2 regions of the Actinoallomurus acanthiterrae genome follow, and region 2 is predicted to be linked to the other one. Evidence: riboswitches for the same ligand, from Rfam matches in the RefSeq annotation. Region 2 holds a riboswitch; the other holds the start of a gene.
What was found. A riboswitch is a leader RNA that binds a small molecule or an ion and turns the genes downstream of it on or off. The one in region 2 is predicted to bind cyclic di-AMP.
Positions count from the first base shown of each region.

Region 1: linked by a shared signal. The riboswitch ahead of ACYVF7_RS19015 (CHAP domain-containing protein) and the one ahead of ACYVF7_RS10095 (CHAP domain-containing protein) in region 2 are both predicted to bind cyclic di-AMP.

Region 1 is NZ_BAAHCO010000001.1:3,911,657-3,917,072, forward strand. Features, by position in the region: gene ACYVF7_RS19010 (C40 family peptidase) at 1-631, opposite strand, end outside; cyclic di-AMP (ydaO/yuaA leader) riboswitch at 636-830, opposite strand; gene ACYVF7_RS19015 (CHAP domain-containing protein) at 1,032-2,027, opposite strand; cyclic di-AMP (ydaO/yuaA leader) riboswitch at 2,026-2,175, opposite strand; gene ACYVF7_RS19020 (LVIVD repeat-containing protein) at 2,452-3,828, opposite strand; gene ACYVF7_RS19025 (glycoside hydrolase family 64 protein) at 4,129-5,304, shown strand.
Region 2 is NZ_BAAHCO010000001.1:2,039,843-2,045,258, reverse strand. Features, by position in the region: gene ACYVF7_RS10105 (ATP-binding protein) at 1-2,054, opposite strand, end outside; gene dhaL (dihydroxyacetone kinase subunit DhaL) at 2,621-3,256, shown strand; cyclic di-AMP (ydaO/yuaA leader) riboswitch at 3,293-3,429, shown strand; gene ACYVF7_RS10095 (CHAP domain-containing protein) at 3,441-4,145, shown strand; gene ACYVF7_RS10090 (phosphatase PAP2 family protein) at 4,226-4,792, shown strand; gene ACYVF7_RS10085 (outer membrane protein assembly factor BamB family protein) at 4,789-5,416, shown strand, end outside.

The DNA of each region.
Region 1 (5,416 bases), 1.9 Mb from region 2:
TGCCGGCGCGCTCGACGGCGTCCTGCAACAGCGGCTTGCGGACCTTCTCCAGGTCGCGCTTGATGGCCGCGCGCTGCCGGGCGAGCTGGACCCTGAGCCGGGCCGCCTGCGCGGCGCGCTCCCGGGCGTCCTGGCCGGTCCACTGGGCGTTCTGAATGGCGTGGGTCAGCTGCCGGATCTCGGTGTCGTCCTGCTGCGTGAAGTAGTGCAGGGTCGCGGCCCGGTCGAGGACGGCGCGCGGGTCGGAGGCGGCGAGGAGGGTCGGCGTGTCGTCGTTGGTGCCGCTCATGTAGCGCATCGCGACGAGCCGGCCGACCTTGTGCTGGATGGCCTTGAGCGCCTGCGCGGCCCGGGCGGAGGTCTGGCCGGCGACGACGGCCGCCCGCTGGGCCTGCTCCAGCCGTACCTTGAGGCCGTTGTACTGCTCGGTGAGCTGCTCCAACTGGTTGTTCAGCTGGTCGGCGCGCTGCCGGAGCGCGTCGATGCGGGTACTGGGCCGGGCGGTGTCCGCCAGCGCGGGCGATGCGAGCCCGGCGACGACGAGGGCCACGGTCACGGCGGTCGTACGGCGGGCCGTGCCCTTCCCGGGATGATGGGGATCGCGGCTGTCCGCGGGGTGCGATGACGCCATCCAGTGCTCCTCTCCTCAGGCCGCCTACCGGGTTAGCTGACGGGTTCGGACGGAAGAGAAGCCCTACCGCGCACCGTCGGTGACGGGCGCGGATTCACCCCGGATGCGAAGGCGGGAAGGTGCCCCGTGGCTCCGCGAGTGGGTCCCCGGTTCCCCGGCGCGTCGGCTGACGCGACGGGCGATTCGGCGGTCCGGCCGTCTCTCGGCCGGTGACGACTCGCTGGAGATTAACGGATAGTGACGGGGCGGCCAACGGGAACATGCGGAGATGGCCCGGGGGATCGGAGGATGGTCACTCTGGGTGATGCGGGGGCTGGTCCTTTGCGCCTAGACGCACACGGTCCCCGCCCCTCCGGATCGGGAGGAAACGGGGACCGGTGTGACGTTCGGACGCGCTCGCTCAGGAGAGGACGGACTCGGACTCGGAGCTGTTCTGGGCCACCGCCGCGTGCAGGGTGTTCCAGAACGCCAGCTCGACGTCCTCCTCCAGCTCCGAGATCTTGCCCCAGAACTCCTTGTCCTCGGCCACCGCGGCGGCCTCGGCGGACAGGACGGGCATGACCATGGTGCCGGCGTCGGCGGCATCCAGGTCGGCCACGCTGACCTCGGCGGGCAGCTCGACCGGCGTGCGGTGGTGCTTGCCGCGCTTGCGGACCCGGACGTTCGGCGCCGCGACGGGCACCTTGACCTTCGACTTGCCGACGGCCAGGGCCACCGTGCCGAACAGGACGACGGCGAGCAGCCCGGTGAGGGCGGCCTGCTGGTCCGGCAGGGAGGTCGGCGCGGGCGCCGGGTCGTGCGACGCGACCGTGTGCGTGTCGACCTGCGCCAGGGGGTCCTGGCCGATCTCCTTGACCGCGGGCGTGGGAGCGGCGTGCTTAGGAGCGTACTTCTGGTCGGTCTGCGCCGTCTGCTGGGCGGTTACGGGGGCGGCCTTCACCTTCACCTTGGAGGGGTAGCCGAACCCGACGACCTGGCTGATGTCCCGGGTGGCGCGCAGCAGCGCGTTGTTGTGGTTGGCCTCGATCGTGTGCAGCGTGTGGCCGTCGACGCGCTCGACGATGCCGACGTGCTCGATGTCGCCGATGCTCTTGCCACCCGACCAGGAGAAGAAGACGATCGCTCCGGGCTCGGCCTTGTGGCCCCAGGCGTGGTGCTTCTTGAACCACTGGGCGTGGTCGGGAGTGGAGGCGAACTGCCCGGTCCAGTCTTCGACGCCGGCCTTGTTGGCAGCCCACGCGAGGAACATGTCACACCAAGGAGCGTCCGTGTAGGAGGAGTCCTTGTCGACGTGCTTGCCGTACCAGTCACCGAATTTCGTGTAACCGTCGGCTTTCTCGTGGTAACCGAGCTGGCCTTTGGCGACCTCGAGCAGTTTCTGACCTATCGAATCCATATCTCCCCTTAGGCCGCCTACCGGGTTAGCTGACGGGTTCGGACCAGAGAGGAGCCCTACCGTGCGTGACGGATTCACCCCGAGGGACAGATGGGTCCCCGGCTCCCGCGCCGCTGGCTGCGTCATCGGGATTAGGCGGTCGGCCTGCAACCCCCTGGTTGGAGGTTGGTCACAGCCCGATCTCGGCGAAATCTAGCCGAACTCTCGCAACAACGGCAACGCGTTCGGAAACGAAAGTCTGGTACCACTTGCTCACCGAGCGTAGCTGCGACTGTTGCCCGCTGGCCGGGCAACGCCCGAAAAGGTGCTCTCACGTGCGGCGGAGCCATCCGTGGCCGTCGCGCGGCGGCGTCGCGAAAAAGTCGAGTGCCGTGCTCGCCACCCCAGAAAAAGTGACGAACACGGCACTCAGGCCGACACTTCCTCAGCGGAAGTCGGGTCGCAGGACGTCGATCCCGCGGGTGTTGTCCGCGACGTAGACGTATCCGTCATGCCAGTACGGCGCCCACGACATGGCGTCCGCGGGCCGGAAGTAGGCCACCTGCTTCGGATGCGCCGGGTCCCGCACGTCGAGGAAGCGGGTGCCCTGCGAGTAGAAGGACTGCACGAGGACGCCGTGGTGCACGGAGAAGTAGTGGGCCGAGCAGTCGTCGGTGTCCGTCCGGCTGCCCTCCTGGCCCGCCACGCTCCAGGTACCGACCGTACGCAGGCGGAAGGGCTTGTCCGGAGTCGACCGCCAGCCCTCGCCCCCGTACGAGCCGCGGAGCGAGGCGATCACCAGCCGGCCGTCGTCGGCGCAGCCGGGGTTGAACGACTCCTCGGTGGCGTAGATGAGGTCGCCGCCGCCCGGTGCCTCGTCGGCGGTCGACCCGACGGGCCGGAACGAGTTGTGCATGAACTTGGACGGCGCCGCGGTCTCGCTGATGCCGCCGCCCGCGTACGGGATCGGGTCCCAGGCGCGGGCCACGCGCATGGTGCGCTGGACGGGGTCCCAGTGCCGTCCCTCGGTCCAGTAGCCGCGGATGCCGCCGCGCCCGGACGCCCACGTCACCCCGGTCGCGTCCACCTGGATGTCGTGGACGTAGTCCGTGGTCCCGTCGTTGCGGCCCAGCTCGATCGGCTGGGCGAACGTGCGCGGATGCCGCGGGTCCCGTACGTCGGTGACCCAGACCGGGCGGCCGCCCCAGTCGGCGGGCATCCAGTCGGCCTTGGCCGGGCCGCCCGTCCAGAGGTACCGGCAGCCGTCGACGCAGCTCGTCGTGTGCCCGGCGGGGATCTTCTCGTACGCGAGCTGCACCGGCTTGGCGGGGTCGGCCAGGCTCACGATGTAGACGCCGGACTCGCCGGTGTGCGTGTTGCCGTTGAAGGCGCGCGGGTCGCGCGCCATGAAGACGAGCTTGCGGTGCGGGTCGGCCTCGGTGTCCTCCGTCTCCCACATGCCCGGCATGGACAGCGTCCCGAGCGCCTTCGGCGCGGCCGGGTCGGTGACGTCATAGGTCTTCAGGCCGAACTGCCCGGAGACGTACATCACCTTCCGGTGCCCGTACGTCAGGAAGCCGAGGGAGATCGCGCCCTTGGCGTCGGGGAGGGTGGCCGCGAGGCGTACTCCCTTCACGGCGCTGGAGGGCGGCAGCGGGGCGGCGTGGATCTGATGTGCGATCACGTCCTGCTGGACGGCGGGCTTGGTCGTCTGGTCCTCGTCGTCGCCGCCGGGTGGGCAGGCGAGGGCGGGGCCGGCCATCGTCACCACGGCGGTGGCCGCGGCCAGGACGGTCAGGGACAGGGTGCGCAGGGTTGTCACATCTCTCCTTGGGTCTGGCGGGGAAGGAGCATGATCCGACCGGGACGCTATACAGCGCCGTGAAGGGGATCAAGGGCTCGGCGCGGCCACCGGGCTCGGCGGCGAGGTGCGCGGCCGGGCGGACGTTCCGCTCATCGTCGCCGTACGGCGATCCGCTTCGCGCTCGGAGCGCGGTCGTTCATCGCATCATTAACCGATCCTGAAGCGGGCCTTAAGCGCCTGTCGCCACGGTTCCCCGGGCGCTTCGCTGGACACCTGACCGCGGTCGTCTCCGAAGAAGGGGAATTCGTGAACAGCAGGATGATCGGCAGAAGGTCGTTCCTCGCGTCCGGCGCCGCCCTCGGCGCCGTAGCGCTCGCGGGGTGCGCCCCCGCCGCCCGTGCCCGGCGGACCTCGGCGACGGCCAGTGGCCTGCCGCTGACCGTCGTGAACCGGACGGGGCGGTACGCCAGCGGGTCGATCTTCATGTACATCGTCGGCGTCGACCCGGCGACCGGGACCCAGGGGCGTGTGACGGCGGACGGCAGGTTCGTGCCCTGCGCGGCGTCGGACAACGGGTCCGGCGGCAACACCGACTACGCGATCCCGCTGAAGGGCTCGGGAGACACCACGGTCGTCCTCCCGAAGATGTCCGGACGGGTCTACTTCTCGCTCGGCGACCACCTGCGGCTGAAGGTCGTCACCGACGGCAACGGCAAACCGGCCCTGCAGTACCCGGCGGGCTGGGTGAAGACCGACCCGAACTACGCGATCCTGCACGACTGGATCGAGTTCACCTACAACGACGCCGGCATGTTCTGCAACACCACGATGGTCGACATGTTCAGCGTCCCGCTCGCCATCCGGCTCGCGGGGGCGCGCACGCAGACCACCGGCACCCTCGTCGACGGCGGCCGCGACAAGATCTTCGCCGCGGTGGCGAAGCAGCCGGAGTTCGCCCGGCTGGTCGCCGGGGACCGGATGCGCGTCATCGCGCCCGGTCACGGCATCGAGGCCGGGCTGTTCCCGGCGGACTACTACGACGCGTACATCAACGAGGTGTGGACCCGGTACCGGGGGACGCCGCTGACGGTCCGGACCGATGCGGGCACGTTCACCGGGAAGGTCGCCGGGGACCGCCTGTCCTTCACCGGCGGAAGCCGGACGCCCGCGTCCATCGCCCGGCCCTCGACCCGCGACGTCCTCTTCTGCGACGGGGCGCTCGCGGCGCCCAACGACGGGGTCACCGGCCCGGTCGCCGCGATCCTCGGCGCGGCGTTCAACCGGTCGACGCTGCTGTCGGACGCGAGCCAGCCGGTCACGGACGACGCCCGGTTCTACCGGGCATCGGTCACCAACCACTACGCGCGGGCGATGCACGAGGCGTCCCGGGACGGCGCGGCGTACGGCTTCGCGTTCGACGACGTGGCCGGCCACGCCTCCTACATCCAGGACAACGCCCCCACCTCGGCAACCGTCACACTTACGCCGTTCTGAGCCGTGTCGTGGTATTAATAATAAAATATGGTTAGTTGTCGGGTTTTTGTGGCCGGAATCGGTCAGCAGTGTCCTGTGGACCGATCCATCCTCGATGCGGGCGCCCGGGAGC
Region 2 (5,416 bases):
CGGCCCGCCGTTTTGGACGCGGTGGGCTCTTCGTCCCGGGCTCGGGCGATCGCCTGCTCGAGCGTGAGCCGTGCGCCGCGCGCGTGGGCCACGGCGAAGGCGTCCTGGCCGAGTGTTCGCTTGAGGCCGGTCTCGCAGTCGGTGTGCGCACGCGCCACCGGTCCGAGTGCGGGCAGCCACGCCCCGGCCGACCGCCAGAGGGAGTCTGCGGCGCCCAGCAGTTCGGCCGCGTATTCGTGCTGATCCTGATCGGCAGCGATCCAGCTCAGCGCTTCGACGCAGTACGCGAGGCCCAGGCTCTCCGAGGGGACACGCGGCGGACGCAGGGCCTGGCGGATCACGCCGGTCGCGGCCCGGGCGTCACCGCGTCGCCACAGGTCCACACCGGTGATCCACTGTGCTTCCCGGCGGGACCATCGGGCACCGGCCGACTCGCACATCTCCTCGGATTCCCGGCACAGGTCGGTGGCTCGGGCGTCGCCCATGAAGACGGCGGCCGTGGCCAGGTGCAGCAGCGCGGTCCACGCCCGCCCGTGGTCTCCCGCGGCGCGATAGTAGGCCAGCGCCCGGCGCAGGAGCGCGCAGGCGCGTGGGAAGTCCTCCTTCAGCACCGCCGCCAGACCGGTCAGGTGGACCACCCCGGCCAGCTGCGCCTGGTCGTCGAGCCGCTCGGCGAGGTCGCGGCACTCTTCCAGCAGCGGCGCCGCCGCCGGGAGGTCGCCGCGCCGCAGGCACAGCCAGGCGTCGGCCCACAACGTCCTGGCCCGTGCGGTACTGGGAGAAGGGTCTGCGGCGAGGGCCCGCTGCAGCAGGCGGTGGCCGTCGCCCAGCGAGGAGAACGACAGCGGATGGCTCCCCAACGCGGCGGCCATCTCCAGGGCGGTCCGCTCCTCGCCCGGCTCGTCCAGACAGGACTCCAGCGCGGCGACCCACTCGGCCTCTTCGCCGGCCATCCGATCGAGCCATTCGACCTGATGAGGGCCGAACCACTCGGCTCCGGCCTGCTCGGCGAGGTCCCGGTACCACTCGCGGTGCCGCCGCCGTACGGCCTGCTCCTCACCCGACTCGACCAGCCGGTCCTGCCCGTACCGGCGCAGTGCCGTCAGCAGCCGGTACCGCGTCCGGGAGCCGTCGGGCTCCCTGCCGAGGATCGACTTCTCCACCAGGCCGGCCGCCGCCTCCAGGACGGCGTCGGCGAGGATGCCGTCGTCACATACCTGTTCCGCCGTCTCCAGATCGCACGCGCCGGAGAAGACCGATAGCCGGGCCCACAGCGTCCGTTCCTCGGCCGAGCACAGGTCGTAGCTCCAGTCGATCAGCCCGCGCAACGACTTCTGGCGCGGACTCACGACCGGAGAGTCGCAGCGGAGGAGCCGGAAGAACTGGTCCAGCCGATCGACGATCTGCTCCACCGACAGGATCCGCAGCCGCAGCGCCGCGAACTCGATCGCGAGCGGGAGGCCGTCCAGCCGATGACAAAGCCTCGTCACCGCCGCGGCATTCTCGTCGCAGACGGCGAACTCCGGCACGACGGCCGACGCCCGCTCACCGAACAGGCGCACCGCCGCGTACCGCAGCACCGTGTCCGCCGACGCCGCATCGCTCTCCGGCACGGGAAGCGACGGCACTTCCAGGACGTGCTCCCCGTTGGCGCGGAGAAGTTGCCGGCTGGTCGCCAGGATCCGCACGTCGGTCGTCTGGCACAGGAGGTCCCCCACCAGGACCGCACACTCGTCGATCAGGTGCTCGCAGTTGTCCAGCACGAGCAGCATCCGTTTTCCGGCGAGACGCCGCGCCAACCCGGCCGGGTCCTCGACGTTCCGGAGGCCGAGTGTCTCCGCGACCATCCGTACGGGTGACTTCGGCGTCTCCGACGCGACCAGGTCGACCAGCCACACCCCGTCGGGGAACGCCCGCCGGGCGTCGGTCGCGGCGCTCAACGCCAAGCGGGTCTTGCCCACGCCGCCGACGCCGGTCAGCGTCACCAGACGGCCGGCGCCCAGGAGCCGCTTCACCTCCGCGAGTTCGCGCTCGCGGCCGATGAAACTCGTCATCTCCGTCGGCAGGTTCCCCACCGGCCGGCACGTTGCGGCTGTTCCCATTTCCTCTCCACGTCAGCAGATCACCCGATCTCCTCTGGCCGGAAAGGGCATATCCCTGATCGCCATCGATGAAATGGCCGCCGGCCTGCCGCCTGTCGTCGTTGCCGGGAGCAGGAGATCATCCGCTGCCGATCTTCCGCAGCGGCTCGACCGCCCCACCGGACATCGGGGGTGAGGGACGATCGGCAAGTTGTTATGAACATCAATCTAGAACTCTGAATTCGGTTCAGCAATAGCGAACGGCCCGCGGATTCCATCCGCGCTCAGCATGCGAGACAGACGCCGGGCCGCAACTCCCCTGCGCTCTTACGGGACCGTCGTCGGCCGAGATGTCGGGACGGCGGTCGGACTTCGGGGTCTGCGAACTCGGTTCAGCATCCATGAACCGGCTTCTGATCACAGGGTCGACGAGCGTCCCTGGGCTGCCGCTTCCGCGGTCACCTTCTTCGGTGCCGCCCGGCCATCCGGTTGCCGTGACCCTTAGCCTGGTCGGTAACGATGTCACCAGACTCACCGCCTTGGACAGCGAAATGGACATCGAGACGACCTTGGCGTGGGTGCAGGGGATCACCGCGGCGATATACCGCGATGCCGACTATCTCACCCGGCTGGACGCGGCCATCGGCGACGCCGATCATGGCGTCAACATGCAGCGCGGCTTCTCCGTCGTGCAAAGCACGCTCAATGGCAAAGAATTCGGCACGATAGGGGAAATTCTCACTAAAACCGGTACCGCGTTGGCGTCGAGCGTCGGCGGTGCGGCGGGCCCCCTGTACGGGATGGCGTTCCGCGCCATCGGCAGGCAACTCACCGAACCGAGCGTGACCGCCGAACAATTGCTCGAAGCGCTGCGGGCGGGCCTGGAAGCGGTGCAGAAACTGGGTGCCGCCCGCCCCGGGGACAAGACCATGATCGATGCCTTCGGTCCGGCGGTGGAAGCGTTCGAGAAGGCCGTGCGCGGCGGAGCCGCCCTCGGCGCGTCCGCCTCCGCCGCCGCGGACGCCGCGGAAGCGGGCATGCGCGCCACCATCCCCATGATCGCCCGCAAGGGCCGCGCCTCCTACCTCGGGCCCCGCAGCCAAGGCCACCAGGACCCCGGCGCCACCTCGACCGCACTCATCTTCCGCGCGCTCGCCGAAGCGGTGGCGCCCTGACGCGTGACTTACGCTGTTGTACGAGCCGCTCGCACGAGCGAGCGCCCGCTGAGTCCGCACCTCGCGGAGCCGGGGACCCACCAAGTCATCGGGGTGAATCGGCACATCGTGCCGTAGGGCAGCTTCCACGCCCGAACCCGTCAGCTAACCCGGTAAGCGGCATGGAAGCCGAAGGAGCACCCCTGTGTCCGCTCGACATCCCCCTCCGTCCGGGCTGAAGCGCGCGGCGCTCAAGGCCGCGATCGCCGGTATCACCATCGTCGGCGCCGCCGTGGCCACCGAGCTGTCCGTGAGTGCGGCCCCGTACTCCCGTATCCCCGCCTCCGCGGCGGCCGACCACAACCCGGTCCCGGACCTGGACACCGTGCTCAGGCACATGATCGTGCTGAAGGGTCACCTCCAGACGGCGTCCGCCACCGACGTGCTGAAGGTCGCGCTCTCGCAGGTCGGCACGACGGCGGACGCCGCCGGGGGCACGAAGTTCAACCAGTGGTTCATGTCCACCCCGGCCGCCCAGACGGGCGCCCAGCGGTACGGCGGGAAGATCAGCGACTACGCCGACGCCAGTTGGTGCGACATGTTCGTCTCCTGGGTCGGCGCGCGGGCCGGCGCGCCGGGCATCGGAGTCGACGCGTTCACGCACACCCACGCCCAGTGGTTCCAGCAACGGGGCCGGTGGGGCGCCGCCCCGAGACCCGGCGCCGTCGTCTTCTTCTCCTTCTCGGGCGACAAGACCGTCGACGGCATCGAACACGTCGGTCTCGTGGTCAAGGACGATCACGACGGGACGATCGAGACCGTCGAGGGCAACACCGACGAGGCCGTCAAGATTCGCGTCCGCCCCGTCTCCGAGGTCGTCGGGTACGGCTACCCGGACTACCTCCGGTGACCCCGTCCCGGTAGTCGGCGCGTACTCCGGGTAAGCCCCACCTCATTACCTGGTGGAGGCCGAGCGATGGGAGGACCGGAGTGCGGTGGTGGCGCCGGGCCGACGAGCGCCTGCTGCGGATGGTGACATCCGCCGGCGGCGGAGTCCTGGACGAGGTCATGCCGCGGGCCTCGCGGGCCGCGGATCAACTGCTGATCTGGTGGCTGATCGCGGCGCTGCTGGCGGCCGGTGGCGACCGGCGGTCGCGGCGGGCCGCGGGACGGGCGGTCGCGGCGATGACGGTGGCCGGAGTGGCCGCCAACGTGGCGCGCATGTGGGTCTTCGACCGGCGCCGCCCGCCGGCCTCGTCGCACCGGCGGCCGGGGCGGGTTCCCGACAGTCCCGGTTTCCCTTCGGGGCACAGCGCGGCCGCGGCGGCGTTCGGCACCACGCTGATGTGCGAGGCGCCATGGCGCGTGGGTGTTCCGGTCGCGTGCCTGGCGGCGGTGGTCGCGTACTCGCGGCTCTACACCGGCGCGCACTATCCCGGCGACGTGGCCGCCGGCGCCGCGGCGGGCGCCGCGATCGCGCTCGGGATGCGCGTTATCCGCGACACGATGGCCGAACGCCCTCTGCGGACGACCGGCTGTGGTGAGAATGGGCCATGAGCAGGATCGCGTACGGTGTAGCGCTCATCGTCCTCACCGCCGCCGCGGCATGCGGCTCCGGCGACGAGTCGAGAGCGGACGCCCGTTCACCGTCGCCGAGCCGCATCGCCGGGAGCGCCTCGGCGCCGGCGCGTACGGCCGTGTCCTGGCCGACGTACCACGGGTCGAACGACCGCTCCGGGTACGCCGCCGGCTTCCCCGCACCACGTACGCTCGCGGACGCCTGGACCGCGCGGCTCGACGGCGCGGTGTACGGGCAGCCGGTCGTCGTCGGCGGCACCGCGTACGTCGGCACGGAGAACGACACCGTCTACGCGCTCGACCTGGCGACGGGGCGGCAGGTCTGGAAGCGGCACCTGGGCACGCCCGTGCGGCAGTCGACGCTGCCCTGCGGGAACATCGACCCGCTCGGGATCACGGGGACGCCGGCGTACGACGCCACGACGCGCACCGTGTTCGTCGCGACCGAGACCACCGGCGCGCAGCACACCCTGGTGGCGCTGAACGCCGCCGACGGCGGCGTGCGGTTCACGCGCGGCCTCGACGTCGCGGCCGGCCGCGACCGTACGGCGGAACAGCAGCGCGGCGCCCTCGCGGTCGCCGGCGGCCGGGTGTACGTGCCGT